Regions from separate parts of the Pseudoneobacillus rhizolycopersici genome, predicted to be linked through region 1. Evidence: riboswitches for the same ligand, from Rfam matches in the RefSeq annotation. Region 1 holds a riboswitch; each other region holds the start of a gene.

Region 1 (2,273 bases):
AAAATATCTTCCTTCAATTCTTCCCATTGAGGAGGAGCAAATTCTTTCATAATGGCAATGATATTATCCTTTTCGGTAATCGTCCCGTCAAAATCACAATAGATTACTATTCTAGCCATTTGGGAGGACCTCCTTGTAGCCCCATAGCTCAATCGCAGCCTTTAATTCGGGATAACCGTTTGCTCCTTCTAAAAGAGATTGACCTTTTAAATGAGCATCAATCGCTTGACGAAAAGCTTTTCCACCAGCAATTGCTCCACCCGGATGTCCGTGAACACCGCCCCCTGCATTAATGACTGAATCGATTCCAAAATCATTGATTAGGAGTGGTACAAGTCCCGGGTGAATTCCTGCAGATGGAACAGGGAAGGCCGTTTTATAGAACTCATCTTCTTTTAACAATTCGTTTTTGATTAATAGTGTTTTTTCTTTTTCTAATGCTACCGAGCCATAAGGTGATGGAAATAATGAAAAATCTGCCCCAGCGTAGCGCAATAATTTCCCTAAAATGAGTGAATGGGCAAAGCCGTAATCTGTTGCTGATGCGAATGCGCCGCTAACAGCAGGATGGGCCATGATTGGAATGCCAATTTGGTCATCTTCGCGCAATTCTTGTAAACAATCCAAACCATAGGCAAAGACATTAAAAAGTAATAGATCTGCGCCTAGTTCGGCTGCCTTCCGGGCCTTATCCCTTAATGATGATGTTCTGCCAGTTAGGTTAACCGCGTATAATGTCCGATGACCTGTTTCCTCATATGTCAAATCTAGTAAATTTTTTCCAGCTATAATTCTACCAAGAAACGGGGTTAACTCGTTTTCAAAGAGGATTTCATCATCCTTAACAATGTCAACACCACCTAATGCTTGGTGCGTAAGTTGATTGCTTAAATAAGCTATGTCCCTGCCGATAACTCCTTTAAAAATACTCATCAATAGTGGACGGTCAAAAACATTCAGCTTTTCCCTAATACCCTCTATTCCAAATCGCGGACCCGGGAAAGCCTTTTTTAATGCGGCCGGAAAATTTAAATCTAATAATTTTACCTTGCCATCTAAAGAGAGCTTTCCGAAAGTAGTTACGAGAACAGCAGGTAGATCGGATGAGAAATTAACATGTGGATAAGCAATTTTAATAATTGCTTCCCCTCTTCTCTCCGAATCCTCCTCAATGGAAACCACTTTACCCTTATGTTTTTTTAATTGATTCTGCTCAAGGGTTGGCAGGTCTGTCCATGAGCCAATCGTTAATCCAAGAGCTATTTCCTCCGCTTTTTTTAATGCATTTCCCTTTAAGTCTTTAAGTAAGTACGTTGCAATTAATTCATTCATGTTGTAATACCCTTTCTAAAAAATTCAAATAAAAAACCTCTTCACGAAAGAAGAGGTTGGTTTGCACAGCAAAATACAATCCTCTTATCTTTCAGCATTAAGCTGCAAGAATTAGCACCGTGCTTTATATTGTAATAAAGTCGGTTGCCGGGTTTCATCGGGCTAGTCCCTCCACCTGCTCTTGATAAGAAATTATTATTATTAATATTATTATTAGTATTTTTATAGTGAAATGTTTTGTTTTTTCAAATTAATTTGGATTATGACATGATTTTTTTTGATTGTCAATCGACTTTTAGAAAATTTCTAATGCTTTCATTCTTCTAATTGCTTCCCTCATTCGCTCTTCCGATGTTAAAAGCCCAACCCTGACATACCCTTCGCCATATTCCCCAAAACCGATGCCAGGTGCGACAGCAATTTGTGCTTTATCTAATAATAAATCAGCAAACTCTTCTGAGGTAAACCTTTGAGGAACCTTTAACCATGCAAAAAATGAGCCCTTAGGTGCTTGAACCTCCCAACCAATCGATTGTAGACCATTTATCAGGACATTTCGACGAGCCTCATAAAGTGCATTTAATTCTTTCACGCAATCCTGTGAAGCAGTTAATGCCTCAGCGGCAGCTTCTTGAACAGCACCAAATAGACTAACATATAAATGATCTTGAAGGAGCTCTAAAGCGGCAATCACACTCTTATTGCCGACAGCAAAACCGACGCGCCATCCAGCCATATTATACGTTTTAGATAACGTATAAATTTCAATACCAATATCTTTTGCTCCAGGTGTTTGCATAAAGCTTAGCGGTTTTTGCCCATCAAATCCTATCGCTCCATAAGCAAAATCATGAACAACGCATAGATCATGCTGGTTAGCTAATCGTACTGTCTCACCGAAAAACTCTGGAGTTGCTGTAGCCCCTGTAGGATTATTAGGA
Region 2 (2,273 bases), on a different contig from region 1:
TTGCCGAGCAATGCATTGGAAAAATATCTTGCTCAGGCAACAGGTAGTTCATAATCGAGAAGATGGACTTTTTCATTTCACCAGCATATTCAGTTCCACCGATTAAGACAACACGCTTTTCAAATGATATAATGATAAAAGTTTCTGACATGGTCCCATCCACAGCAGGGTCTGCTTTAAAGTTAGGAGCTGCAATGACAGAAAATTGTGATTGGTGTTCTAATAATTCTTCGTCTGTTGGACGGATGAATAATTGATGGGCAAAAAGATTATGCCAAGCATATTCATTAATGACTTGAATTGGAAAGCGATATCTTTTATCAGCGCCGGCGAATCCCTTGAAAACAAAAACTTCTTCTTGAATTTTCAAATATTCAAGCATTTTAGAATATAGATTGGAGAATGCTTCTTCTGAAATGGGTTGGTTAACAGAACCCCAATCAATCTTATTTATTACAGAAGCTTCTTGAACGATGTATTTATCTTTAGGAGAACGTCCAGTATATTTACCAGTTGTAGCACGAACAGCACCGGTAGATGTTAAAACACCTTCTTGGCGAGTTAGAACTTTTTCAACTAATTGAGGAACGGAAAGTTGCGTATGCACATTGTTGCCTTGTAATAACACATGTAACTCGTTTGGGATGCTAACAGAATTCATTACTCATATACCTTCCTTTACGATAGTTAAAATGAATAAAATTTGTAAAAAGTGGTTATACCTCGTTGAATAGTATAACACATTAACGTAATTAGTCTATACTATTCAGCTGGAACAGGAAAATTTATTTTTTCTTGCAATATTATATATTTTTTTCATTAATAAGGAAAACATATTGACATTTATCAATAGTCTAGGTTAAGATATTTCCTTGAACGGATACTCTCTTATCCCGAGCTGGTGGAGGGACTGGCCCAATGAAACCCAGCAACCTAACCATGAATCGAAGGATCTTTAAAGGTCTTTTTTTTTGGAAAAGGTGCTAAACCAGCGCAAGGTAACGACCTTGAACGATAAGAGTGAAAGGCGCTTCTGACGAGAGCAACAACCTTTCCTCACGATTACAGGGGAAGGTTTTTTTATTGTTTAAAAAGCTACCTTTAAAAATAGCAAACTGCTTATCATCATAAAAGTAAGCTGTTTTATTCATACTACTAGGGAATGAGTACCGTATCATTAGGTTTTCTAATATAGGAGGAATTCGGATGTCAACGAAACGTCGTTTGTTCACTTCTGAATCAGTAACCGAAGGTCATCCAGATAAAATTTGTGACCAAATCTCTGATTCAATTTTAGATGCGATTTTAGAAAAAGACCCAAATGCTCGTGTTGCTGCTGAAACAAGTGTGACAACTGGTTTAGTATTAGTAGCAGGTGAAATTACCACTTCTACATATGTAGATATCCCAAAAATTGTTCGTGAAACAGTAAAAGAAATCGGCTATACTCGTGCAAAATACGGTTTTGACTCAGAGACATGTGCCGTTTTAACTTCCATCGATGAACAATCTCCTGATATCGCGATGGGTGTCGACCAAGCGCTTGAAGCACGCGAAGGCTCTATGACTGAAGCGGAAATTGATGCAATTGGTGCCGGAGACCAAGGGTTAATGTTTGGTTTTGCATGTAATGAAACAAAAGAGCTTATGCCGCTTCCTATTTCATTAGCTCACAAGTTAGCACGTCGCTTAACATATGTTCGTAAAGAAGAAATTCTTCCTTACTTACGACCAGATGGAAAAACGCAAGTTACCGTTGAATACGATGAAAACGACAAGCCAGTCCGCATAGATACAATCGTTATTTCAACACAACATCACCCAGAAATCTCTTTAGAGCAAATTCAACGAAATCTTAAAGAACATGTGATTAACCCGGTTGTTCCTCAGGAACTAATTGATGAAAATACAAAATACTTTATTAACCCAACAGGGCGTTTCGTAATCGGTGGGCCACAAGGGGATGCTGGTCTAACTGGACGTAAAATCATCGTTGACACATATGGTGGATATGCTCGTCATGGCGGTGGTGCATTCTCTGGTAAAGATCCTACAAAGGTTGACCGCTCTGCTGCTTACGCTGCGCGTTATGTGGCTAAAAACCTCGTGGCAGCTGGATTAGCTGAAAAAGTAGAAGTTCAATTAGCTTACGCTATTGGTGTTGCGCATCCTGTATCGATTTCTGTTGATACATTTGGAACAGGTGTTGTTGGGGAAGATGTTTTAGTCGACTTAGTTCGTAATAACTTCGACCTTCGCCCAGCAGGAATTAT
Region 3 (2,273 bases), on a different contig from region 1:
CATTACCGAAGCCCAGAGCCTTCTTGTGATATTTGCTTTTTTAACGGGCTTAACAATGGCATTTGTGATGGTTTCAGGTATTCCATGGCTTGCAGAAAATTCAAATGAAAATCAACGTGTACATCTTTTTAGTATTCAATTTGCTGTCAGTACAGCTGCAAACGTGATTGGAAATATTTTAGGCGGGACCTTAACCGACTTATTCTCATTTGGCTTTTCAGAGGTAGAAAGTATTCGCTATACCCTGCTTATCGGGGCTGTTTTTATGATTATTGGGATAATTCCAATGACAAAATTTAAAGAAAAACCTAGAACAAACCACTTAAAAGTTAATAAAACCAACCAGCTCCAAACAAAAAATAAATATACAATGATTATCCTCTTTGCCATTCCGGCTATGTTAATTGGATTTGGGGCAGGACTCGTTATCCCTTATTTAAATTTATATTTTGCTGATCGATTTTCAGCTTCTAATACGATGATTGGTTTTATCATTTCTTTAGGTCAAGCAGCCACCGCGATTGCCATTATCATCGGTCCGTGGATTGTAAAAAAAGTTGGACAGGTGCGAGCCGTTGTGTTATTACAACTATTATCACTACCATTTTTATTATTAACAGCTTACACAGACCATCTGTGGCTAGCAGCATTAGGATTCTTATTTCGGCAAGCATTAATGAATGCCGGTAACCCAATACAATCATCACTCATGATGTCGATGGTCGATGACTCCGTCAAGGGATTAGCGAATTCTGTTAATCAGATGGTATTCAACTTAGGTTGGGCGTTAATGGGTCCTGTTTCGACAGGAATTGTCATCAAATACGGTACCTACTGGGGCTATGCGACAGTTTTTACGATTACTGCCACTTTATATTTAATCGGTTCCGTGTATTACTATGTCGTTTTTCGTAAAATGGATGGCGAAAGAACACTAAAGACTGCCTCCTGATTTTGACATATTTCTCGGGAAATGTTTATTGATGACGAGATTTGCCACCTAAATATTACCACAAAAATAGTAACGAAAAAGATATTGACGCATTATTTTATCCGTGTTACGATATCAAACGTACTTACGAAATCACTTAAACGCTTTAACGTGTTAATTAAATATAGAATTTGGTTTGCTCTTATCAAGAGAGGTGGAGGGAAGTGCCCGATGAAGCCCGGCAACCGTCAATGACAATCATTGAAATGGTGCCAATTCACACAAAGCTAAGCTTTGGGAGATGAGAGAAAGGATCGTACTATTATGCCTTTCTGTCATTTTTTATGCAGAAAGGCTTTTTATTTGTCAAAAAAGAGGTGAAATCATGATTAGTATCAAAAATGTCCAAAAAATTTATTCATCGAAACACGGAAAAGTAAAGGCCGTGGATGATGTCAATCTTGAAATAAATCAAGGCGAAATATTTGGAGTCATCGGATATAGTGGTGCTGGAAAAAGTACGCTTATCAGAATGCTTAATGGCCTAGAGATCCCAACGAACGGTACAGTCACAGTCGCCAATCGTCTTGTTTCTAAAATTAAGGGTGCGGAGTTAAGAAAAGCGCGTCAAGAAATCAGTATGATTTTCCAACATTTTAACTTACTCTGGTCAAGAACAGTTCGTGAAAACATTGCTTTTCCGTTAGAAATTGCCGGGGTAAAAAAATCCGAGCGGATTAAACGAGTTGATCAACTAATAAAATTAGTTGGTCTTGAGGGCAGAGAAAATGCTTACCCTTCGGAATTAAGTGGTGGGCAAAAGCAGAGAGTTGGGATTGCCCGCGCATTGGCAAACAATCCGAAGGTCCTTCTATGTGATGAGGCGACATCAGCCTTGGACCCGCAAACAACTGATAGCATATTAGATTTACTTGTTGATATCAATAAGCGCTTAGGACTAACAATTGTTTTAATCACCCATGAAATGCATGTCATTCAGAAAATTTGCCATCGGGTTGCGGTTATGGAGGGCGGAAAAACTGTCGAAATCGGACCGGTTTTGGATGTATTTAAAAATCCGCAGCAGCCGATTACAAAACGATTTGTCCAACAAGTAACTGAACCAGAAGAAACGAAAGAAACAGCAGAGCATTTGCTCCAACGTTTCCCTGAAGGGAAAATTGTTCAATTGACTTTTGTTGGTGAATCGACCGAGCAGCCGCTCATAACTGAACTAATTAGACATCACAATGTGACGGTCAATATTTTACAAGGGAAAATTAATCAAACCCAAAATGGTTCATACGGGACATTGTTTATTCACATAGATGGTGAAGGGAAC

The links. A riboswitch is a leader RNA that binds a small molecule or an ion and turns the genes downstream of it on or off. The one in region 1 is predicted to bind S-adenosylmethionine.
Region 2: linked by a shared signal. The riboswitch ahead of metK (methionine adenosyltransferase) and the one ahead of mtnW (2,3-diketo-5-methylthiopentyl-1-phosphate enolase) in region 1 are both predicted to bind S-adenosylmethionine.
Region 3: linked by a shared signal. The riboswitch ahead of ACX9YW_RS18810 (methionine ABC transporter ATP-binding protein) and the one ahead of mtnW (2,3-diketo-5-methylthiopentyl-1-phosphate enolase) in region 1 are both predicted to bind S-adenosylmethionine.

What each region holds. Positions count from the first base shown of each region.
Region 1 is NZ_JBTOOE010000019.1:43,940-46,212, forward strand. It holds gene ACX9YW_RS17145 (2-hydroxy-3-keto-5-methylthiopentenyl-1-phosphate phosphatase) at 1-119, opposite strand, end outside; gene mtnW (2,3-diketo-5-methylthiopentyl-1-phosphate enolase) at 112-1,332, opposite strand; SAM riboswitch class I at 1,414-1,523, opposite strand; gene ACX9YW_RS17155 (pyridoxal phosphate-dependent aminotransferase) at 1,628-2,273, opposite strand, start outside.
Region 2 is NZ_JBTOOE010000023.1:37,672-39,944, reverse strand. It holds gene pckA (phosphoenolpyruvate carboxykinase (ATP)) at 1-661, opposite strand, end outside; SAM riboswitch class I at 886-1,021, shown strand; gene metK (methionine adenosyltransferase) at 1,207-2,273, shown strand, end outside.
Region 3 is NZ_JBTOOE010000024.1:481-2,753, forward strand. It holds gene ACX9YW_RS18805 (MFS transporter) at 1-952, shown strand, start outside; SAM riboswitch class I at 1,131-1,239, shown strand; gene ACX9YW_RS18810 (methionine ABC transporter ATP-binding protein) at 1,317-2,273, shown strand, end outside.